DNA from 4 places in the Pseudomonas sp. BS3782 TE3695 genome. Region 3 is predicted to be linked to each of the others. Evidence: predicted binding sites of a transcription regulator. Region 3 holds the regulator's gene; each other region holds the start of a gene.
What was found. Region 3 encodes sigma-54, which starts transcription at its own class of promoters, with help from an activator protein. Its sites were predicted from a motif close to ANTGGCATNNANNTTGCTNT; they were not measured.
Positions count from the first base shown of each region.

Region 1 (6,032 bases), 780 kb from region 3:
GCGGCCAACCGTGCGGCGGCGCAGTTGCTTGGGGTGCGGGTGGACGAGGTGCCGGGGATTCCGCTGTCGCGGTACGCCGAGGATTTCGATTTGCCGGAACTGGTGCGCGCCAACAAGTCACGGATCAACGGCTTGCGGGTCAAGGTCAAGGGTGACGTGTTTCTCGCCGATATCGCGCCGCTGCAATCGGAGCATGACGAAAGCGAGGCCATGGCCGGTGCGGTGTTGACGTTGCACCGGGCGGACCGGGTGGGCGAGCGCATCTATAACGTGCGCAAGCAGGAATTGCGCGGCTTCGACAGCATTTTCCAAAGCTCGAAAGTAATGGCGGCGGTGGTGCGCGAGGCACGACGCATGGCGCCACTGGATGCGCCGCTATTGATAGAAGGCGAAACCGGCACCGGCAAAGAATTGTTGGCGCGGGCCTGTCACCTGGCGAGCCCGCGTGGGCAATCACCGTTGATGGCGCTCAACTGTGCCGGTCTGCCGGAGTCCATGGCCGAGACCGAACTGTTCGGCTACGGTCCCGGTGCCTTCGAAGGGGCGCGGGCCGAAGGCAAGCTTGGGCTGTTGGAGCTGACGGCGGGCGGTACGTTGTTCCTCGACGGCGTCGGCGAAATGAGCCCGCGCTTGCAGGTGAAATTGCTGCGCTTTCTACAGGACGGTTGCTTCCGTCGTGTCGGCAGCGATGAAGAGGTCTATCTGGATGTGCGGGTGATCTGCGCAACGCAAGTGGACTTGTCCGAGCTGTGTGCGCGCGGTGAGTTTCGCCAGGATTTGTACCACCGCTTGAACGTACTCTCGCTGCACATCCCGCCGCTGCGCGAATGCCTGGATGGGCTGGCGCCGCTGGTGGAGCACTTCCTCGATCAGGCCAGCCGGCAGATCGGTTGTCCGTTGCCGAAACTGGCGCCAGCGGCGATGGAACGGCTCAGTCACTATCACTGGCCGGGCAATGTGCGGCAGTTGGAAAACGTACTGTTCCAGGCGGTTTCCTTGTGCGACGGCGGCACCGTCAAAGCCGAACACATTCGTCTGCCGGATTACGGTGTGCGTCAGCCCCTCGGCGATTTTTCCCTTGAAGGCGGCTTGGACGAGATTGTCGGGCGCTTTGAGAAAGCGGTGCTAGAGCGTTTGTACTCCGAGCATCCGAGCAGTCGGCAACTGGGCAAGCGGTTGGGGGTTTCGCATACGACCATTGCCAACAAGTTGCGTGAGTATGAAGTCGGTAAAGAGCCGGGCTAAATAGCTTTTGTGGCGAGGGAGCTTGCTCCCGCTGGGCTGCGCAGCAGCCCCAAAAAAGACAATCGAGTTATTGCAGGCAAATCCCGCGGGATGGTTTTGCGGCCGCTTCGCGCCCGAACGGGAGCAAGCTCCCTCGCCACAGGGGGATGAGCTTGGCCATGAGAGGATTGCCGCGAAGCGGCATAACACCGCCGGTTTTTCGTCTTCGATACAGTCCCCTAATCCCCTCTGAATCCCTCAAGTCCTTTGTTTGCCGGGCCCTGCGCCGCCAGAAAAAAGTTGGTCTGCAAATTGCTTATGGCTCAGCAGTACAGCGGTGGGCGGCAAACGTCCGGCATGCAGAGGAAAGAGTGTGGACAAGTACCTTTATGTGGCAATGACCGGCGCCAGCCAGAATGCACTGGCGCAGAAGGCTCATGCCAACAACCTGGCGAACATCTCTACCAACGGTTTTCAGAAGGACCTGGAACAGGCTCGTTCGATGCCGGTGTTTGGTGACAGCTTTCCGGCGCGTGCGTTTGCCATGAGCGAACGTCCGGCCACCGATTTCTCCCCTGGTTCGCTGGTAGAAACCGGTCGTGACCTCGATGTCGCGGTGCAGGGCAACGGCTGGATCGCCGTGCAGAACCCCGATGGCGGTGAAAGCTACGTGCGCACCGGCAGCTTGAACGTTGACGCCCTGGGCGTGCTGCGTGCTGGCAACGGTATGCCGGTGGTAGGCAATGGCGGGCCGATTGCCGTGCCGCCCGAGCAGCAAATCGAAGTCGGCGAAGACGGCACCATCAGCATCCGTGCGATGGGCGAAGGCCCTCGCGTGATGGCGGAAGTCGACCGCATCAAACTGGTCAACCCGGACTTCAAGAACATGACCAAAGGCCTGGACGGTTCGATCCACACCAAGGACGGCAAGCCGGCACAGGCCGATGCCAACGTCAAACTGGTGTCCGGGTTCCTTGAGTCGAGCAACGTCAATGCCGTGGAAGAAATGACCTCGGTGCTGGCGCTGGCCAAGCAGTTCGAGCTGCACATCAAGATGATGAACACCGCCAAAGACGATGACCAGGCCATGGCTCGGGTCTTGCAGATCAGCTAATTATCAGAACGTCGCGCCGTAAAACAGGCGCACGAGGAGAATCGAATGCTTCCGGCTCTATGGGTTGCCAAAACAGGTCTGTCCGCCCAGGACACCAACCTCACCACCATTTCCAACAACCTGGCGAACGTATCGACCACGGGTTTCAAACGTGACCGCGCCGAGTTCCAGGACTTGCTGTATCAGATCAAACGCCAGCCAGGCGCCCAGTCGACCCAGGACAGCGAATTGCCGTCGGGTCTGCAAGTGGGTACCGGTGTGCGCATCGTCGGCACCCAGAAAAACTTCACCGCCGGCAGCCTGCAAACCACCGAGCAGCCATTGGACATGGCCATCGACGGCCGCGGTTTCTTCCAGATCCTGCAGCCGGACGGCACCACGTCCTACACCCGTGACGGTACGTTCCACCTGGATTCCAACGGCCAGATCGTCAACGCCAGCGGCTTCGCCCTGGAGCCGGCCATTGTGATTCCCAACGATGCCCAGACCTTCACCGTCGGCCGTGACGGCACCGTGTCCATCACCGTTGCCGGCAACCCGGCTTCCCAGGTGATCGGCAACCTGCAAACCGCCGACTTCATCAACCCGGCCGGTCTGCAAGCGGTGGGTAACAACCTGTTCCTGGAAACCGCTGCCAGTGGCGCGCCGCAAGTCGGCACCCCGGGCCTCGCTGGTTTCGGTACCACGCTGCAGAACACCCTGGAAACGTCCAACGTCAGCACCGTTGAAGAGATGGTCAACATGATCACCACTCAGCGCGCCTACGAGATGAACTCCAAGGTGATCTCCACCGCCGACCAGATGCTCTCGTTCGTAACGCAGAATCTGTAATCAAGTCTATGAGGCGGCCATGAGGTCTCCTGCAACACCGTGAGGTAGGGTCATGAATCGCTTTGTATCTGTTCTGGCACTGAGTGGGGCCGTTGTGCTCGCGGGCTGCGTCGCCCCGCCGCCCAAGCCCAATGACCCTTACTACGCCCCGGTGTTGCCGCGCACGCCGCTGCCGGCTGCCGCCAATAATGGCTCGATCTACCAGGCCGGTTTCGAACAGAACCTGTACAGCGACCGCAAGGCGTTCCGGGTCGGTGACATCATCACCATCACCCTGAACGAGCGCACCCAGGCGAGCAAGAACGCCAACTCGCAGATCGACAAGAACAGCAAGACCGACATCGGCCTGAGCTCGTTTTTCGGGGGCGGCCTGAGCACCAGTGATCCAGTGGGCAGCGGTAGCCTGAGCCTGGATGTCGGTTATGAAGGTGACCGCGCCACCAAGGGCGACAGCAAGTCCGGCCAGAGCAACAGCCTGACCGGTTCGATCACCGTGACCGTCGCCGACGTGTTGCCCAACGGCATCATCGCCGTGCGCGGCGAGAAGTGGCTGACCCTCAACACCGGTGATGAGCTGGTGCGGATTGCCGGCCTCGTTCGCGCCGATGACATCGCCACCGACAACACCGTGTCGTCGACCCGCGTCGCCGATGCACGCATCACCTATTCGGGCACCGGTGCGTTTGCCGATGCGAGTCAGCCAGGCTGGTTCGACCGTTTCTTCCTCAGCCCGCTGTTCCCTTTCTAGGTGGCTTCTCTGGTGAGCATGTTGAACTTCAAACACCTGATGGTGGCTGCGCTCCTGATGTCCGCAGCCTTCGACGCTCAAGCCGAGCGGCTGAAGGACATCGCCAGTATTTCCGGTGTGCGTTCCAACCAATTGATCGGCTACGGCCTGGTGGTCGGGCTTAACGGCACCGGCGACCAGACGACCCAGACCCCGTTCACCCTGCAGACCTTCAACAACATGCTTTCGCAGTTCGGCATCAAGGTGCCGGCAGGTTCGGGCAACGTGCAATTGAAGAACGTCGCGGCGGTGTCGATCAGTGCTGATCTGCCGGCGTTCGCCAAGCCGGGTCAACAGATAGATATCACCGTTGCGTCCATCGGTAACTCCAAGAGCCTGCGTGGCGGTACGTTGTTGCTGACGCCGCTCAAAGGTATCGACGGCAACGTCTACGCCGTCGCTCAGGGCAACCTGGTGGTTGGCGGTTTCGATGCCGAAGGGCGTGACGGTTCGAAGATCACCGTCAACGTTCCGTCGGCCGGTCGCATCCCTGGCGGTGCTTCGGTCGAGCGTGCCGTGCCAAGCGGTTTCAATCAGGGCAACAGCCTGACCCTGAACCTCAACCGTTCGGACTTCACCACCGCCAAGCGCATCGTCGACAAGATCAACAATATGCTTGGCCCTGGCGTCGCCCAGGCCATCGACGGTGGTTCGATCCGCGTGACTGCGCCACTCGATCCGAGCCAGCGGGTCGACTATTTGTCGATCCTCGAAAACCTCGAAGTCGACCCGGGTCAGGCGGTGGCGAAAGTCATCATCAACTCGCGCACCGGCACCATCGTGATCGGCCAGAACGTCAAGGTTTCTCCGGCCGCCGTGACCCACGGCAGCCTGACCGTGACCATCACCGAAGACCCGATCGTCAGCCAGCCCGGCCCTCTGTCCAACGGGCAGACGGCAGTGGTGCCGCGCTCACGGGTCAACGCTCAGCAAGAAGCCAAGCCAATGTTCAAATTCGGCCCGGGCACCACCCTCGACGAAATCGTCCGGGCGGTGAACCAGGTCGGCGCGGCACCGGGTGACTTGATGGCGATCCTCGAAGCGCTGAAGCAGGCCGGCGCCTTGCAAGCCGACCTGATTGTGATCTGAGGACGGCGACCATGGATATGCGTAAAAGCGGTCTGGTCAGCAGCAGCGATTCGGGTTCCTACTCGGACTTGAATCGACTGAACCAGCTCAAGGTCGGCGACAAGAACAGCGATGCGAACATGCGCAAAGTGGCGCAGGAATTCGAATCGCTGTTTCTTGGTGAAATGCTCAAGTCCATGCGTTCGGCCACCGAAGCGCTGGGCCAGGACAACCCGCTCAACACGCCGGCAGCCAAGCAATACCAGGAAATGTACGACCAGCAGTTGGCCGTTTCCCTGTCCCGCGAAGGCGGCGGTATTGGCTTGGCCGACGTGCTGATGCGCCAGATGTCGAAGAACAAACCGATGGCGCCGGGTGAGGCCGCGGCAGCGTCTGCCGCCAAGCAGGCTGCCGCGAAAGCCGCCGTGGAAACACCGATTGCCGCCGGTACCGTCGCCACCAACGGGCCGCTGTCGCGTCTCAATGGTGAGCGCCCATTGTGGGCTTCGCGCTCGGTGAAAACGCCGGCAAGCGCGGGCGAGGGCGCTCATCGCAATGACATGGCGCTGATCAATCAGCGGCGTCTGGCGCTGCCACCGAAACTGGCCGATCGTTTGCTCGCCGGGCTGGTGCCGTCGGCATCGACCGCTGCAACAACCGCCACAACGGCGCAGAACACTATCCCGATGCCGCAGAGCACCAGGACCGGTTCCGGCCCCCTGTACAACGGCGATTGGCTGGCTGCGCAAACGGATACGACAGCCAGCGGGCGTATGCAGATTTATGGGCGTGCCATGGCTCAAATACCCTTGGCACCGCCGAAGAAAGCCTTCAGTTCCGCCGACGAATTCGTCAACACCATGCTGCCGATGGCCAAAGAAGCTGCCGACCGTATCGGTGTCGATCCGCGTTACCTGGTGGCTCAGGCTGCCCTGGAAACCGGTTGGGGCAAATCGGTCATGCGCGCCCAGGATGGCAGCAGCAGCCACAACCTGTTCGGCATCAAGG
Region 1 covers NZ_JBNDKB010000001.1:5,368,430-5,374,461, reverse strand. Annotated here, with positions in the region: gene ABH909_RS24230 (sigma-54-dependent transcriptional regulator) at 1-1,245, shown strand, start outside; gene ABH909_RS24225 (flagellar basal body rod protein FlgF) at 1,598-2,338, shown strand; gene flgG (flagellar basal-body rod protein FlgG) at 2,384-3,169, shown strand; gene flgH (flagellar basal body L-ring protein FlgH) at 3,222-3,917, shown strand; gene ABH909_RS24210 (flagellar basal body P-ring protein FlgI) at 3,936-5,045, shown strand; gene flgJ (flagellar assembly peptidoglycan hydrolase FlgJ) at 5,057-6,032, shown strand, end outside.
Region 1: ABH909_RS24225 (flagellar basal body rod protein FlgF) is a predicted target of sigma-54. The motif match lies at 1,524-1,543, and genes of this name have one in related genera.

Region 2 (6,032 bases), 3.4 Mb from region 3:
ATCTGGCGGTGGTCAAGGCGTTGGTGGAGGGTGGCGCACAAGTGGAAGGTTCGTCCTTCGATGGTCGCACTGCGTTGATGATGGCGGCCATGTTCAACCGCGTCGAAATCGTCGACTACCTGATCAGCAAAGGCGCCGATCCGAAGGCCAAGGATGCCAACGGCGTATCCGCGCTGGACGCGGCCAAAACCATGGGCGCGGTAGATACCACCGCACAATTGCAGAAATTGCTGGCCTGACCTTCGTGGCTGTGGGGCTTTTGTGGCGAGGGAGCTTGCTCCCGTTCGGCTGCGAAGCAGTCGTAAAACCAGAGAACTCGGTTTGACTGAATACCAATGGGGGTCGCTTCGCAACCCAACGGGGGCAAGCCCCCTCGCCACAGGTCATGCCAGGTCCCGCAATCCATTTCCGAATGCGCTATCCTTCGCGCCCTCAAATCTCCCTCGCTACAGGATCCACTCATGAAAGCCGCACTCGTCGAACTCATCAGCAAAATCAGCTCCGGGTGCATGAGCGAGGACGAAATCCTGAAAGTCGCTGACGAAGCGGCTCAGGCCTACGCCGATCCAGAGGCTTTTCTGACGGCCAATCCGGACATCAACTACGACGACACCTTCCCGATCCCGTTGGGCGAATGGGTCGTCGTCGGCAGCTTGCCGGAAACCGTGCTGTTCCAGGCCGACACCTACATGGACCTGTTTGCGCAAATTGTCGCTTCGTTCGGCCCCGGCGTCGATTTCAACATCAAACCCAAGCAATTGGCCAAGACCGAAGCCCTGACGGCGCTCAACCGCATTCAGGTGCAGATGAGCAGCATGAACAAGGAAAACGGCGGTTACACGCTGATGAACTTCAGCCAGTTGCTCGACGATGAGCTGCAAGTGGTGCTGGTCTATGGAAACGACGTGCCACGGGTTCTCGAACTGTGCGCCGAAGTCGGCATCGCCGCCGCGCCATCCCTGGAAGCCTTGAAAGTGGCGATCCACGTCTGAAGCTGTCCAGAACGGTAATAAAACGGAACCCTCGCAAGGCCCGACTATCCTAAGAGGGCATATCACTCTTAGGGAGCGTCACCATGGGTTCCACGTTCAACAGCCTGGTTGGCCTGATTATTCTTGCCCTGGATATCTGGGCCATCATCAACGTGCTTAAAAGTGGCGCCGAGACCGGGATGAAAATCCTCTGGGTGTTATTGATCCTGCTGCTGCCGGTCTTGGGCCTGATCATCTGGGCCATCGCCGGGCCACGAGGTAACGTGCGGATCTGACTGCATCCTCAAGCAACGCATTTCCCTTGTGGGAGCGGGCTTGCTCGCGAAGACGTCGGCACATTCAGCATCGATGTAACAGACAAACCGCTTTCGCGAGCAAGCCCGCTCCCACAGGTTCTGTGTTTTTTCATGCCGACACGCGGTAATCCGTTGAACGATCAGTCAGGGGTAAAGTCCAGATAGAAGTAAGCCCATCCATGGGTTTTATCGAGGAGGCACCGATGCAAAAGTGGAAAATCACTTTCGTGGATGATCACGGTGAAACAGTGGACGAACTCTTCGAGTGCGAGGAATGCCCGAATAGCGAGCAGGCCGCCAAACTCATTCGCGCCCGGTGCCTGCCGGTCGCCGCCGAACTGGATCTCAATGATCTGGAGGGTCGTACCGATGATCCGACCGTCAAAAGTCTGAAATCCCAGAACAGCATTGAAATCATCAGTATTACCCCGATCTGATACATCTCTTGTCACATTCACCTCCAGACCTTGGCAGCAGCTCTGTCTTGGGGCTACTCTGCAAGCGAGATCAGCGAATGACTCGCTATGGTCTGGTCTTGTCAGCTACATGCTTGTTTCCCGTCGGCAACCTGTGTTGCCGTATCGCTCTCGCCAATCGGTTGAAAGTGCAGGGAATACGGAAAGTCTATCCATCAGTCTGAGGGGGACGTTTCATGAGCACAGCCTATCAAGAAGACATCAGCAGCAGCGTGCTGCGCCGCATGAAAGAAGGCGGTTTCGACTTTTCACGATTCCATCCCATCGAGTTCTACGCCATTTTCCCGGATGAGGAGCGGGCACGCAGGGCGGCAGGTCATTTTTGTGGTGAATCCTTGAATGCCCAGATCAGCGTGCGCGATGACGGCGCGTGGCATCTGGAACTGAGCAAAGTGATGTACGCCACCTATGACGGGATCGGCGACTTTGAGCAGGACTTCGAGGCGGTGGTCGAGCCTCTGGGCGGTATCATTGAAGGATGGGGTGTCAAGCAGGAGGTACGAGGGCTACTCGCATAACGTTATGAACAGTGACAACACTCAGCAACGGCTGACCTTTGGGTTGGCCGTTTTCGTTTGTGCGGTTTGTAAAGGTTCAAAAGATCGCAGCCTCGTTTCACTCGACAGCTCCTACACAGCTCCTACATTGGATGCGTTCTCCTGTAGGAGCTGTCGAGTGAAACGAGGCTGCGATCTCTTGATCGTGCTTTTGATTCATAACGTTTCAAACACGCAAAAAAAACCGCCTGAGCAGGCGGTTAAAGGGAAGTTTCGGTCAGGTTTTCCAGCGAATGCGCCGATTATCCGCACTGTCTCCCGGGCAGTGAAATCAACTCTGGCTATGCTGCTGATAGGCGACAGCATTGCTTCGCCATGAAGCGGGGGCAATCAGGTTGGGGCATTTACCGCACAGGATTGGTGCGGTGCGTGCAGCGCCATTCTCCAACTGATTGATATCAAAGCGTTTATGCCGATGGCACGGGCCTTGCGAAGGCCTGGATGTCCGGGTGACAAGGAGTACGGCATGATCCGCACCTATTTTGATGAGATGTACGATGCCGGCGGCCAGGTCCGCCCGCATTATCGGGAGTTTGCCCGTTGGCTGGCCGAAACGCCTGGCGAGCTTTTGGCACAACGGCGACGCGAGGCCGATCTGTTATTTCATCGTGCCGGGATTACATTCACGCTCTATGGTGATGAGCAAGGGACAGAGCGCCTGATTCCCTTCGATACCATTCCCCGCAGTATCCCCGCCAGTGAATGGCGGGTCGTCGAGCGCGGCTGCATTCAGCGGGTCAAGGCATTGAACATGTTCCTTGCCGACCTCTATCACGAGCAGCGCATCATCAAGGCCGGCATCATCCCGGCCGAGCAAGTGCTGGCCAACGAGCAATACCAGTTGGCGATGCAAGGGCTGGATCTGCACCGCGATATCTATTCGCACATTTCCGGCGTCGACCTGGTACGCGATGGCGACGGCACGTACTACGTGCTCGAGGACAATCTTCGTACCCCCAGCGGCGTGAGCTACATGCTCGAAGACCGCAAGATGATGATGCGGTTGTTCCCAGAATTGTTCGCCGCCCAGCGCATCGCGCCGATCGACCACTATCCGAACCTGTTACTCGACACCTTGAAAAGCTCCAGCCCGATCGACAACCCGAGCGTGGTGGTACTGACGCCGGGGCGCTTCAACAGCGCGTTTTTCGAGCATGCATTTCTGGCCCGGGAAATGGGTGTCGAACTGGTGGAAGGTGCGGACCTGTTCGTGCGTGATGACAAGGTGTTCATGCGCACCACGGACGGGCCGAAAGCTGTCGACGTGATCTATCGTCGCCTCGACGATGCCTTCCTCGATCCGTTGGCGTTCAACCCGGACTCGATGCTCGGCGTTCCAGGGCTGCTGTCGTCCTACCGTTCCGGCAACGTGGTGCTGGCAAATGCCATCGGCACCGGGGTCGCGGACGACAAGTCTGTGTATCCCTTCGTCACGGACATGATCCGTTTCTACTTGGATGAAGAGCCGATCCTGAAGAATGTGCCGACGTGGCAGTGTCGTAATCCCTCTGAGCTGTCCCACGTGCTGGCCAATCTTCCAGAACTGGTGGTCAAGGAAACCCAGGGCTCCGGTGGTTACGGAATGCTGGTGGGGCCGGCGGCGACGGCGGCGGAAATCGAATCTTTCCGTGAGCGGATCAAAGCCAAGCCCCACGCGTACATCGCCCAACCGACGTTGTCTTTATCGACCTGTCCGACCTTTGTCGAAAACGGCATCGCTCCACGCCATATCGACCTGCGTCCGTTTGTATTGTCTGGCCGCGAAACCCGGGTTGTGCCCGGTGGTTTGACCCGTGTCGCCTTGCGCGAAGGCTCCCTGGTGGTGAATTCCTCCCAGGGCGGCGGAACCAAGGACACCTGGGTGGTCGAGGATTGAAGGAAGCCTGCCATGTTAAGTAGAACTGCCTCGGATCTGTATTGGATGTCGCGTTACCTGGAGCGGGCCGAAAACCTCGCACGGATGCTCGACATCAGTTATTCGCTGTCGTTGATGCCTCAGGATGGGCGTGGCGATGGCTTGCACGAACTCGCCATGCCGTTGCTGATCACCGGCACTCTGGACGATTATCTGGAGCGCCACGGCGATTTGCACGCCGAACGGCTGCTGCATTTTTTCGCCCTGGATGCGGCCAATCCGGCGAGCATCTACAGCTGCCTCGGTGCCGCGCGAGCCAGCGCCCATGCGGTGCGTGGGCGAATCACCGCCGACATGTGGGAAAACATCAACGCCACCTGGCTGGAGATTCGCGGGATCGCCGAGCAGGGCTTGAGCCGCTACGGCATGAGCCGTTTCTGTGAGTGGATCAAGGAACGTTCCCACCTGTTCCGCGGCGCGTCCTACGGCACCATCATGCGTAACGACGCGTTCCGCTTCATTCGTCTGGGCACCTTTATCGAAAGGGCTGACAACACGTTGCGCCTGCTCGACGCCCGTTACGAAATGGCCGGCGATCAGGCCGAAGCGGTCAGCGACGGCACGGCCCACGCCTATTACCAGTGGAGCGCCTTGCTGCGGGCCTTGTCGTCGTTCGAGGCCTATACCGAGATCTATCGCGACGCTCCCGGCGCCCGGCATGTGGCCGAATTGTTATTGCTGCGCGCCGACGTGCCGCGATCCCTGCGAGCCTGCACCGAAGAAATCGACCAGATCCTCGCCCAATTGCCGGGGGCCAACGGCCGTCCCGCGCAACGTCTGGCCGCGGAAATGGACGCACGCCTGCGCTACACCGGTATCAACGAAATCCTCGACGAAGGCCTGCACGCCTGGCTGACCGAGTTCATCCCGCTGGTGCGCCAGTTGGGCAATGCCATACACAGTTCCTACCTGGAGGCTGCATGAGACTTTCCATTAGCCACGAGACCACCTATCACTACGAAGATCAGGTGCGGGCGAGCATCCAGTACCTGCGACTGACCCCACACGACAGCGAGCGCCAACACGTGCTCAGCTGGCAGCTCGACCTGCCACGTCCGGTGCGCGCGCAACTCGATCCATTCGGCAACATTCTGCATGTGCTGACCCTGGACGAACCCCACGAGGCAATCATTATCGGCGCCCGAGGGCAGGTGGACATCGACGAACTGCGCGAAGCCGAACACGAAAGCCAGTCGGCGCTGCCGTTCCTGCGCTTTACGCGCCTGACCGAAGCCGACGAAGCATTGCGCGCGTTTGCCGAGAAGGCCTGCAAACAACGCCGGGATCGTACGGCGCTGATCGATTTGATGCATGGCCTGAACCAGCACATGACCTACACGCCGGGTTCCACGGAAGTAGACACCAGCGCCGCCCAGGCTTTTGCCGGGCGTTCCGGTGTCTGCCAGGACCACACCCATGCGTTTCTCGCCTGCGCCCGCAGCCTGGGCATTCCCTCGCGTTATGTGTCGGGGTATTTGTACAGCGAGAACTGTGAACACCTGGCCAGTCACGCCTGGGCTGAAGCCTGGCTGGATGACGCCTGGTACAGCTTCGACGTAACCAACGAACTGGCCCGCCCGGAGCGTCACCTGAAACTGGCGGTGGGCCTGGATTATCTCGACGCCTGCCCGGTGCGGGGCATGCGCCGTGGAGGCGGGTGCGAGCAGATGCATGCGAAGGTGTTTGTGTCACCGACGCCTGCGCCGGTGATTTCGGTGCAACAGCAGTAGCAGCGATTCATTGTGGTTAGGGCTTCTGTGGCGAGGGAGCTTGCTCCCGCTGGGGCGCTAAGCGGC
Region 2 covers NZ_JBNDKB010000001.1:2,754,636-2,760,667, forward strand. Annotated here, with positions in the region: gene ABH909_RS12710 (ankyrin repeat domain-containing protein) at 1-239, shown strand, start outside; gene ABH909_RS12715 (hypothetical protein) at 462-992, shown strand; gene ABH909_RS12720 (PLDc N-terminal domain-containing protein) at 1,076-1,267, shown strand; gene ABH909_RS12725 (hypothetical protein) at 1,492-1,725, shown strand; gene ABH909_RS12730 (ribonuclease E inhibitor RraB) at 1,941-2,282, shown strand; gene ABH909_RS12735 (hypothetical protein) at 2,287-2,640, shown strand; gene ABH909_RS12740 (circularly permuted type 2 ATP-grasp protein) at 2,788-4,197, shown strand; gene ABH909_RS12745 (alpha-E domain-containing protein) at 4,210-5,160, shown strand; gene ABH909_RS12750 (transglutaminase family protein) at 5,157-5,966, shown strand.
Region 2: ABH909_RS12740 (circularly permuted type 2 ATP-grasp protein) is a predicted target of sigma-54. The motif match lies at 2,736-2,755, and genes of this name have one in related genera.

Region 3 (6,032 bases):
CACGTGAAAGCGAGCGAGGTGACGCTGCTGACCAATCCGGATCTGAACATGTTCCGCGGCACCGAATTCCCCTGGCACGTCCAGAGCGAGCGCGGCGAAGTCAACCCGGACGGCACTCAGGTCGAGCTGATTGACTCGGTACGTATCACACGTTTCGACGAAAAAAACCGCAAAACCCTGATTACCACCACCCGTATGACAGTGTTCCCGCAGCAGCAATATGCGCAGACCGATCAACCCGTTAGAATCGACGGCGCTGGCGGTGTATCGACAGGCAACGGAATGAAAGCGTACTTGAAAGAAAGCAGGATACACCTGCTATCGAACGTAAGAGGACAGTATGAGGCTCGTTAAAACTCTCCCTATTTTGCTCAGTCTGGGCGCAGCACTGGGAAGCGTGAGCGCCTGGGCTCTGCCGAACGATCAAGAGCAACCTATCCGCATTCAGGCCGACGATGCCCAACTGGACGACAAGAACGGCGTTGCCACCTATAAGGGCGATGTGATCATCACCCAAGGCTCGATGAAGGTCACCGGCAATACCGTGACCATCACCCGCACCCCGGCCGGCGACATCGACGTGGTGACTTCGGTGGGCAACCTCGCCTACTTCGAGCAACTGCAAACGGCGGGCGACACCAAGCCGGTTCAGGGCTACGGCGTAACTATCCAGTACCACGCCTCGCAAAACCGTGTCGTGCTGATCGATCGCGCCAAAGTCATCGATAAGGACAACAACGTCACCCAAGGCGAGAAAATCGTCTACGACACGGTCAAAAAGCTTGCGAGCGCCGGTCGCGCCACGGGCAACAAGGTCACCGAGGCACGCCCTCGCATCGACATGGTGATCCAGCCGAAGAAGAAAACCGACGAGCAAAAGGCCCAGTAATGGCAACTCTGAAAGCTCAGCATCTGGCCAAGAGCTACAAGAGCCGTCAGGTCGTGCGCGATGTCAGCCTGTCCATCGACAGCGGACAGATCGTCGGTCTGCTTGGCCCTAATGGTGCCGGTAAAACTACCTGTTTCTACATGATTGTGGGTCTGGTGCAGGCCGATCAAGGCCGAGTATTGATCGACGACCTGGATGTCAGCCACCAGCCGATGCACGGTCGTGCGAAGGCAGGTATCGGTTATCTTCCGCAAGAAGCGTCGATCTTCCGCAAACTGTCGGTGGCCGACAACATCATGGCCATCCTCGAGACCCGCAAGGAACTCGACAAGGCCGGTCGTCGCCAAGAGCTGGAAAGCCTGATGCAGGAGTTCCACATCCATCACATCCGCGACAATCTCGGCATGAGCCTGTCCGGTGGTGAACGCCGCCGCGTGGAAATCGCCCGGGCACTGGCTACCAACCCGAAATTCATCCTCCTCGACGAACCTTTCGCCGGCGTGGACCCGATTTCGGTGGGCGATATCAAGCAAATCATCCATCACCTCAAGGCCAAAGGCATTGGCGTGCTAATCACGGACCACAACGTTCGTGAGACTCTGGATATCTGCGAAACCGCCTACATCGTCAACGATGGCCAACTGATTGCTGAAGGTGACTCCGCCACCATCCTTGCCAATGAACTGGTCAAGGAAGTGTATCTGGGCCACGAGTTCCGCCTGTAAGCACCTGAGGTGCCCGGGTCGCCTAGGGAGCACTCGCTTCAATAAAAAATCAATAACTTTTTATTGTTACAGCGCTCTAGGCAAACACTTCAGTTTCGGGCATATAATTTGCTTATGTTTGGCGCTTCGGCGCCCTGTAGTGGATGGCGCATGTGCGCCGGCGAATAAGGTGTTAAGCCCCTGCCATGAAACCATCGCTAGTCTTGAGAATGGGCCAGCAGCTGACGATGACACCGCAGCTGCAACAGGCCATCCGCCTGCTCCAATTGTCGACCCTGGACCTGCAACAGGAAATCCAGGAGGCCCTGGAGTCCAATCCGATGCTCGAACGCCAGGAAGAAGGCGACGACTTCGATAACGCCGACCCCTTGGCCGATAGCGCCGAACAGAAACCCAACGCCGACATTCAGGAACCCTCCTACCAGGAAACCGCCCCGACGGTGGACAACCTTGAGGAAGGCGACTGGAACGAGCGTATCCCCAACGAATTGCCCGTCGACACAGCCTGGGAGGATGTCTACCAGACCAGCGCCAGCAGCCTGCCGAGCAACGATGACGACGAGTGGGACTTCACCACCCGCACATCGGTCGGTGAAAGCCTGCAAAGCCATTTGCTCTGGCAACTGAACCTGGCACCGATGTCCGACACCGATCGCCTGATCGCCGTGACCCTGATCGATTGCATCAACAATCAGGGCTACCTGGACGAAACCCTCGAGGAAATCCTCGAAGCGTTCGACCCGGAACTGGACATCGAACTGGACGAAATCGAAGCCGTGCTGCACCGCATCCAGCAATTCGAACCCGCTGGCATCGGCGCCCGCAACCTTGGTGAATGCCTGCTACTGCAACTGCGCCAGTTGTCCGCCAAGACCCCTTGGCTGGCCGAAGCCAAGCGCCTGGTCACCGATTACATCGACCTGCTCGGCAGCCGCGATTACAGCCAGCTGATGCGCCGCATGAAGCTCAAGGAAGATGAGCTGCGCCAGGTCATCGAATTGGTCCAGAGCCTCAACCCACGCCCGGGTTCACAGATCGAGTCCACCGAAGCCGAATACGTCGTTCCCGACGTGATTGTGCGCAAGGACAACGAACGCTGGCTGGTGGAGCTGAACCAGGAGTCGGTGCCACGCTTGCGGGTCAACGCCCAATACGCCGGTTTCGTGCGCCGCGCCGACACCAGCGCTGACAATACTTTCATGCGTAATCAGCTGCAGGAGGCTCGATGGTTCATCAAGAGCCTGCAAAGCCGCAATGAAACCCTGATGAAAGTCGCCACCCAGATCGTCGAGCATCAACGCGGCTTTCTCGAATACGGTGACGAGGCCATGAAGCCGTTGGTGCTGCATGACATCGCCGAAGCAGTCGGCATGCATGAATCGACGATCTCACGGGTGACCACGCAAAAATTCATGCATACCCCACGGGGCATCTATGAATTGAAATACTTTTTCTCCAGCCACGTCAGTACCTCCGAAGGCGGTGAATGCTCGTCCACGGCCATCCGCGCGATCATCAAAAAACTGGTTGCGGCGGAAAATCAGAAAAAGCCGTTGAGTGACAGCAAGATCGCTGGTTTACTGGAGGCACAAGGCATTCAGGTAGCCCGTCGCACCGTCGCCAAGTACCGCGAATCCCTGGGAATCGCGCCTTCCAGCGAACGTAAGCGGTTGATGTAGCCGTCGGGCTCGCCACAGCGTTCCAGTGGCAGGCATTTCTGCCTGCCGCTTTATGCACTGGCAACGAAGGAGAAGCTGTATGCAAGTCAACATCAGTGGACACCAACTGGAAGTGACCGAACCCCTGCGCACCTACATCGGCGAAAAACTCGACCGGTTAGAGAGGCATTTCGACAAGATCACCAATGTGCAAGTCACGATGAACGTCGAAAAACTGCTGCAGAAAATCGAAGCCACGCTGCATATTCCCGGCGGAGAAGTGGTCGCCAATGCCGAGCATACGGACATGTATGCCGCCATCGACCTGCTGACCGACAAGCTGGATCGCCAACTTAAAAAGCATAAGGAAAAGACCCAGAGCCTCCTCCAGGGCGCGACCGGTCGTTAACACCCCCAATCCATGATCCGACTAGAAACCATCCTGACCCCCGGCCGTTCCCAAGTGAACGCGCCGGGTGGCAGTAAAAAGAAAGCCCTCGAACAAATTGCCAACCTTATCCACCGCGAAGTACCGGATCTGGAAATGCAGGACGTCTTCGAGGCCCTGATTGCCCGTGAGAAACTCGGTTCTACCGGTTTCGGCAACGGCATCGCCATCCCCCATTGCCGGCTCAAAGGCTGCACCTCGCCAATCAGTGCGCTGCTGCACCTGGAAGCCCCTATCGATTTCGATGCCATTGACGGCGCCCCGGTTGACCTGCTGTTTGTGCTTCTGGTCCCGGAAGCCGCCACCGATGCACACCTGGAATTGCTGCGCCAGATCGCCAGCATGCTGGATCGCAAGGAAGTGCGTGAAAAACTGCGTAGCGCCCCGAGCAACGAAGCCTTGTATCAGGTTGTCCTGGACGAGCAGAACGGTCACTAATCATGCGCCTGATCATCGTCAGCGGCCGCTCCGGCTCAGGTAAAAGTACCGCCCTCGATGTGCTCGAGGACAACGGCTATTACTGCATCGACAATCTGCCTGCCGGCTTGCTACCGGAACTGGCGGAACGCGCGCTGATTCACACAGAGCTGGCACAACCGCTGGTGGCCGTGTCCATCGATGCACGCAACCTGCCAAGCCACCTGTCACGGTTCCCCGAATTGCTGGAAGAGGTCCGCAGCCGACATATCCAGTGCGATGTGCTGTATCTGGACGCCGACGAAGAAACCTTGCTCAAGCGCTTTTCGGAAACTCGCCGTCGTCACCCCTTGAGCAGCGCCAATCGTTCGCTGGCGGAGGCGATCCAGGATGAAACCAATCTGCTGGGGCCTATCGCCGATCTGGCCGATCTCAAGGTCAACACCACCAATCTGAACCTGTATCAGTTACGCGATACCATCAAATTGCGCCTGCTTAATCAGCCGGAGCCCGGCACTGCGTTCCTGGTGGAATCTTTCGGGTTCAAGCGTGGCATGCCGGTGGATGCCGATCTGGTATTCGACGTGCGCTGCCTGCCCAACCCTTACTGGAAGCCGGAGCTACGAGCACAGTCCGGGCTCGATCAACCGGTGGCCGAGTACCTGGCGGCACAGCCGGACGTCGAAGAGATGTTCCAGGACATTTCCTCCTACCTGCTCAAGTGGCTGCCCCGTTTTGCTGCCAGCAATCGCGCCTATGTCACCATTGCCATTGGCTGCACTGGCGGACATCACCGCTCTGTCTACCTGACCGAACGTCTGGGTCAGGTCCTGCAAAAAACCCTGAAGAACGTCCAGGTCCGCCACCGCGACCTCAGCTAAAGGATTCACATCGCGATGCCTGCTCTGGAAATCGAAATCATCAACAAGCTGGGTTTGCATGCCCGCGCGTCTGCAAAATTCGTGGGTGTGGCGGGTCAGTTTCCTGGTACCACGATCCGGGTCGGGCGCACGCCTGAATCGACAGTCGACGGCAAGAGCATCATGGCGATGATGATGCTGGCCGCCGGCAAAGGCACCAGAATCCACCTGATTACCGAAGGCGAACAGGAGCAGGAAGCGCTGGATGCACTGGTGAAGCTGATCAACAACTACTTTGACGAAGGCGAGTAAAAGTCAAAAGATCGCAGCCTCGTTTCACTCGACAGCTCCTACAAGGATCTGCATACAGTAGGAGCTGTCGAGTGAAACGAGGCTGCGATCTTTTGATCCTGTTTTTCAAGCCAACGATGTATCCATCACCATCATCAGACAAAAGCCGATCAGCAGCCCAAGGCTGGCCAGTTTGTCGTGACCATGGCGGCGCGATTCGGGGATGACTTCGTGAGTCACCACCAGCAACATCGCACCGGCCGCCAGTGCCAGCCCCAAAGGCAACAGCAGTTCGGCCAGGCTCACCAGCCAGGCGCATAACAATGCAAAGACCGGCTCGACCAATCCTGAGGCCGCACCGATCAGGAACGCCTTGACCCGCGACATCCCTGCCCCGGCCAACACCAACGCAATGACCAGTCCTTCTGGCACATCCTGCAAGGCGATGCCCATGGCCAGACTGTCGGCGTCAGGCATGCCACCGCCGGCCGAGACGCCAACCGCCATGCCTTCGGGGATGTTGTGGGCAATGATGGCAAACACAAACAACCAGATCCGCGGTGGGATCACCGATCGCTTCAGTGTCCCCACGAGCATTTCGGGCGTAGCGCCAGATACCCTGCGATCCACCAGAAACAACCCGAATGCGCCCAGCAGGATGCCGAAGCTGATCAGGCCGCTGGCCGCCCAAGGCGTCAGCCCGAGGTTTTCTGCCGCGGCAATGCCCGGCACGATCAGCGAAAA
Region 3 covers NZ_JBNDKB010000001.1:6,146,342-6,152,373, forward strand. Annotated here, with positions in the region: gene lptC (LPS export ABC transporter periplasmic protein LptC) at 1-354, shown strand, start outside; gene lptA (lipopolysaccharide transport periplasmic protein LptA) at 341-889, shown strand; gene lptB (LPS export ABC transporter ATP-binding protein) at 889-1,614, shown strand; gene ABH909_RS27895 (RNA polymerase factor sigma-54) at 1,800-3,293, shown strand; gene hpf (ribosome hibernation-promoting factor, HPF/YfiA family) at 3,373-3,681, shown strand; gene ptsN (PTS IIA-like nitrogen regulatory protein PtsN) at 3,694-4,158, shown strand; gene rapZ (RNase adapter RapZ) at 4,161-5,018, shown strand; gene ABH909_RS27915 (HPr family phosphocarrier protein) at 5,034-5,309, shown strand; gene ABH909_RS27920 (ZIP family metal transporter) at 5,415-6,032, opposite strand, start outside.

Region 4 (6,032 bases), 820 kb from region 3:
TCGACGCCACCATCGAAACCCGTGTTACCCAAGTCATCGCCAAGCTGTTCGATCAATTGCACGATCAGGCGCTGCACCCGGCCGCACCGGACCTGAGCCTGGAACTGCCAATCGACGAAAAAACCGCGGTTACTCCGGTCGAGCCGACACTGGACGATCCCGATGCGCCTTGACCGCACCAGCTTCGCCAAGCGCCTCGGCAGCTACGCCGAGGCCACGGAGCTTGCCAGTGCGCCGATCCTCGAAGGTCGCCTGCTGCGCATGGTCGGCCTGACCCTCGAGGCGGAAGGCTTGCGCGCCGCCATGGGCAGCCGCTGCATGGTCATCAACGATGACAGCTATCACCCGGTGCAGGTTGAAGCCGAGGTCATGGGTTTCTCTGGCAGCAAAGTCTTTCTGATGCCAGTTGGCAGCGTCGCCGGCATCGCCCCCGGTGCCCGTGTAGTTCCCCTGGCTGATACCGGTCGCTTGCCCATGGGCATGAGCATGCTCGGGCGGGTGCTCGATGGCGCCGGGCGTGCGCTGGATGGCAAGGGTGGCATGAAGGCAGAAGATTGGGTGCCGATGGACGGCCCAACCATCAACCCGCTCAAGCGCGAACCGATCAGCGAGCCTCTGGACGTGGGCATTCGCTGCATCAACGGTTTGTTGACGGTCGGTCGCGGTCAGCGGCTGGGGTTGTTCGCCGGTACTGGCGTGGGCAAGAGTGTGCTGCTGGGGATGATGACCCGCTTCACCGAGGCCGACATCATCGTCGTCGGCCTGATCGGTGAGCGGGGTCGTGAAGTCAAAGAATTCATCGAGCATATCCTCGGTGAAGAAGGCCTCAAGCGTTCGGTGGTAGTGGCATCGCCCGCGGACGATGCGCCGCTGATGCGTCTGCGCGCGGCCATGTACTGCACGCGAATCGCCGAGTATTTTCGCGACAAGGGCAAGAACGTCCTGTTGCTCATGGATTCCCTGACCCGTTTCGCCCAGGCCCAGCGGGAAATCGCCCTGGCCATCGGTGAACCGCCAGCGACCAAAGGCTATCCGCCGTCAGTGTTCGCCAAGTTGCCGAAACTGGTGGAGCGTGCCGGTAACGCTGAAAAGGGCGGCGGTTCGATCACCGCGTTCTACACGGTATTGTCCGAAGGCGACGATCAGCAAGACCCGATCGCCGACTCGGCGCGGGGTGTGCTCGACGGACACATCGTGCTGTCCCGGCGTCTGGCCGAGGAAGGGCATTACCCAGCCATCGATATCGAAGCCTCCATCAGCCGGGTCATGCCGTCAGTGGTCGGCATCAAGCAAATGAACCACGCGCAGACGTTCAAGCAATACTGGTCGCGCTATCAGCAGAGCCGCGACTTGATCAGTGTCGGCGCCTATGTGTCCGGCGGTGATCGGGAAACCGATACCGCAATCAGTCTACAACCGGCCATGACCATGTACCTGCGTCAGGGCTTGAACGACAACATCAGCATGGGCGCCAGCGAGAACCATCTCGCTTCGATCTTTGCGCCAGCGCCGGGCGGTTAACCGGTCATGGCCTCGAGCCGCGCAGCACGTCTGGCGCCTGTGGTGGAAATGGCTGAAAAGGCCGAAAAGACCGCTGTCCTGCGCCTGGGACACTTTCAGGGCCAGGTTCGCCTGGCGGAAAGCAAACTCGCCGACCTGGAAAACTTCCGCCTCGAATACCAGGAACAATGGATCGTACGCGGCAGTAGCGGCGTGTCGGGCCAATGGTTGCTGGGTTATCAGGGTTTTCTCGCGCAATTGGGCACGGCCATCGACCAGCAGCGTCAGAGCCTGAACTGGCACCAAAATAACCTGAACAAATCCCGGGAAGCCTGGCAGCAGGCGTTTGCCCGGGTCGAAGGCTTGCGCAAACTGGTTCAGCGCTACAGGGATGAAGCGCGGCAACTGGAAGACAAGCGCGAGCAGAAACTGCTCGATGAGCTGTCCCAGCGGTTGCCGCGTCAGGATCCGTATTGAGTGTCGGTTTTAAAGGATCGCAGCCTTCGGCAGCTCCTACAGGATAGGGTTTACATGCGGCCAATGTAGGAGCTGCCGAAGGCTGCGATCTTTTGATTCTGATTTCCTGCCTTGCTCCAGCCCCCATCAGGTGCTAAACCTTGTACACGTACGTTCGTTCGCCAATGACAAGGAAGCCGTGAAATGTCAGTCGTTACAGAAGTATCTCAAGATGGGAAAAAGCTGACGATTTCGATCGAGGGACGATTCGATTTCGGTCGGCATCAGGAGTTTCGCGAGTCCTACGAAAAACTCAACAGTAAACCCGATTCCATTGTGGTGGACCTCAAGAAAGCCACTTATCTCGACAGCTCCGCGCTGGGCATGCTGCTCTTGCTGCGTGATCACGCCGGTGGCGACAACTCCGATATTCGCGTCGTCAACAGCAGTTCCGATGTGAAGAAAATCCTCGCCATCTCCAATTTCGACAAACTGTTCGACATCAGTTGACCGTCATGCAGTCGCTCGAACCGCTGACGATTCTGATCGCCGAAGACAGCGCGGCCGATCGCATGTTGCTGTCGACGATCGTCCGGCGTCAGGGCCATGAAGTGCTGACGGCCGCCAACGGCGCCGAGGCGGTCGAAGTATTTCGCTCGCAAGGACCGCATCTGGTACTGATGGACGCCATGATGCCGGTCATGGACGGTTTCGAGGCTGCACGCCAGATCAAGGCGCTGGCTGGCGAAACCCTGGTGCCGATCATCTTTTTGACGTCGCTGACCGAAAGCGAAGCGCTGGCCCGTTGTCTGGAGGCCGGAGGCGACGATTTTCTGGCAAAACCTTATAACCAAGTGATCCTCGCGGCCAAAATCAAGGCCATGGATCGCTTGCGACGTTTGCAAGCCACGGTGCTGGAGCAGCGTGACCTGATCGCCAGGCACCACGATTACCTGCTCAACGAACAACGGGTGGCCAAAGCGGTGTTCGACAAGGTCGCCCACTCCGGTTGCCTGAATGCCCCGAACATCCGTTACCTGCAATCGCCCTATGCGCTATTCAACGGCGATCTGTTGCTGGCCGCGTTCACCCCGGCTGGCGACATGCATGTGCTGCTCGGTGATTTTACCGGCCATGGTTTGCCGGCCGCTGTCGGTGCCATGCCGTTGGCCGAAGTCTTCTATGGCATGACGGCCAAGGGTTACGGTTTGTCCGAAACCCTGCGCGAGATGAACGCCAAGCTCAAACGTATTCTGCCGGTGGACATGTTCTGCTGTGCGGCGCTGCTGTGCCTGAGCTTTCAGCGAGGGTCGGTGGAGGTCTGGAACGGCGGAATGCCGGACGGTTACCTGCACAGTATCGCCAGTGGCGAGCGCACGGCGCTGACGGCACGGCACTTGCCGCTGGGCGTACTGAGCCCGCAAACCTTCGATGATCGCACCGAGGTGTTCCCGATGGCCGTCGGCGATCGGGTGTTTCTGCTGTCCGATGGGGTGATCGATACCTGTGATGCCAATGAACAGTTGTTTGGCGTAGAGCGGCTGGAGCAAGTGTTTGCAGCCAATCGCCAGCCCGATGCACTGTTCGAAGAGATCGAGCAGGCACTGCGGGATTTTCGTGGCGAGGCTCGTGATGACGTGAGCATGGTCGAGGTCCGTCTGCTGGAGGCCACGCAACTGAGCCCACCGACGCCAGTGTATTCCGACAGCGGCCAGTCGTGCCCGCTGGACTGGTCGGTGAGTTTCGAGTTCCGCGCCGCCACCCTCAAGCGCTTCAATCCACTGCCGTACTTGTTGCAGTTGCTGCTTGAGGTGCATGGTCTGCGGGCTCAGAGCGGCGCGCTCTACAGTGTGCTGGCAGAGCTTTATTCCAATGCCCTGGAGCATGGCGTGCTGGGCCTGGATTCGAGTTTGAAACGCGATGCGGCAGGTTTTGCGCGTTATTATCAGCAGCGCAATGCACGCCTGGACGAGTTACGCGATGGCTATGTGCGGGTGCATTTGCAGGTGACGCCAAAAGACGAGGGCGGTTGCCTGGTGGTCCGGGTCGAGGACAGTGGCAAAGGCTTCGATGTGGCGCGGGTCATGGCGCGTCCCGTCGATGATGTCCGTCTGTCAGGCCGAGGGGTCAATTTGATTCGTCAGTTGAGCGATCATGCGACCTGGTCTGATAATGGTCGCAGTGCTCGCGTGGAGTTTTTCTGGGAGGCTCTGGCATAATGCCAGGCGTTCTTGATCAAGGAGTGAACAAGTGGACAACACACATCTGGACCGTGACGTGCTGAGCGCGTTGCAGGAAGTGATGGAGGACGGGTATCCAGAATTGCTCGATACCTTTCTCGCCGATTCCGAAGAGCGTTTGAGTCTGCTGCGGCAAGTTGACGATGCCGATCAGTTAGGTGCCACTGCGCACAGTTTCAAAGGCAGCAGCAGCAATATGGGCGCTACCCGGCTGGCTGAGCTATGCAATGAACTGGAGCAGCGAGCCAAGCAAAAAAGCCTTGAAGGCATTGAAGCGCTGGTCGGGGAAATTGACGGCGAGTTCGCCATTGTCCGGCCCCTCTACGAAGCGGAGCGCCAGCGCTCTCTTGCTGAATAGAGCAACTATCCAGCTGCTACGGATCGCATGCAGCATAGCCGACCGGCGCTTTTACCGACCAGTGAATCAAACTGGCTCGACCCTTGCAGTTAACTTGCTCAACTGTACCTACGATCCCAGTGCAGCGGAGACCGTTTTATGCCCGTTACCCCAAACATCCTTCTTCAGGTCGCCACGACGGCCAAGGCCCAAGCCGCGTCCGCCAATGCACCGGTGCTGACCGCTGAGCCTGGGGACAAGGCCTCCAGCTTCGCTCAGGTCTATGCCAATCAGGCGCAGACTAAACCCTCCGTCATGGCAGATGGTTCGGCTAAACCCGCACGCGATAAAGTCTCGGACAGCGTCGGCAAAAAGGATGTGAGCAGCGACAAGTCTGCCGCTCCAGAACCGACGGTTGCCGATAGCGGCAAATCCTTGCCCGCCGATAAACCGGCGCAGGCTGACGACAAGACGGCCAGCGATGACGCATCGGATACGGCCGAGGCGTTGACGCCGGTGGCCGATACCGCGCCTGTCGATCCGGCCCTCGATCCTGCGTTGGTGGTGCAGCCGGTGTTGCCAGCTCCTGTGCCGGAAACGCCAACAGTTGTGGCCACTGCGCAATCACAAGTTGAGGCACCTGTCGCCGCCGTGGTTGCTGCGGCAGCGGCACAGACGGTTGCAACCCTCGATCCGGATTTCGATCCCGAAGCCGATCCTCTCGATGCGCTGCCAGCCGTACGCATGGCCATGGAGCAGGGCGGGCACGTTTCGCCCGCCAGCCAGATTCAGCCCAAAGCGGCACCGACCCCGGCTCAAGTCGATGGCGAGCCAACTTCGGCACAGAATTTTGCCACGGGCATGGCAGGCATGCTCGATGTGCAAGCCGATCAGGACAGCACCAGCCAGGGCGGCGAGAAGGCTTTCAGCGGCCTGATCGATGACGGCCTCAAGGATCTCAAGTCCGCCAGCAGCGATACCCGTGTCGATGATTTCGCCAACCGTCTGGCGGCACTGACCCAGGCGGCAACGCCGAAGACTGCCAATGCGTTACCGGTGAACCAGCCCATCGTCATGCATCAGAGCGGCTGGACCGAAGAGGTGGTCAATCGGGTCATGTACCTGTCCAGCGCCAATCTCAAGGCGGCCGACATTCAGTTGCAACCGGCCGAGCTGGGGCGCCTGGATATTCGGGTGAACATGGTGCCGGATCAGCAGACCCAGGTGACCTTCATGAGTGCCCACCCAAGCGTTCGTGAAGCGCTCGACGGGCAAATGCATCGCCTGCGTGACATGTTCGCGCAACAGGGCATGGGCCAGGTCGACGTCAACGTTTCCGATCAGCCCCGTGGCTGGCAGGGGCAGGGTCAGGAGCAGGCTCAACAGGGGCAGGGCGGGCGTGCCAACGCCAATGGCGGTCGCCTCGAGTCTGCCGATGAAGAGCTTCCCGCAACTGTTGCTGAAATAGCCGCTAACACCACCAGCGTGATTGGCTCCAG
Region 4 covers NZ_JBNDKB010000001.1:5,325,769-5,331,800, reverse strand. Annotated here, with positions in the region: gene fliH (flagellar assembly protein FliH) at 1-173, shown strand, start outside; gene fliI (flagellar protein export ATPase FliI) at 163-1,521, shown strand; gene fliJ (flagellar export protein FliJ) at 1,528-1,977, shown strand; gene ABH909_RS24040 (STAS domain-containing protein) at 2,161-2,466, shown strand; gene ABH909_RS24035 (ATP-binding SpoIIE family protein phosphatase) at 2,472-4,175, shown strand; gene ABH909_RS24030 (Hpt domain-containing protein) at 4,207-4,554, shown strand; gene ABH909_RS24025 (flagellar hook-length control protein FliK) at 4,693-6,032, shown strand, end outside.
Region 4: ABH909_RS24025 (flagellar hook-length control protein FliK) is a predicted target of sigma-54. The motif match lies at 4,636-4,655, and genes of this name have one in related genera.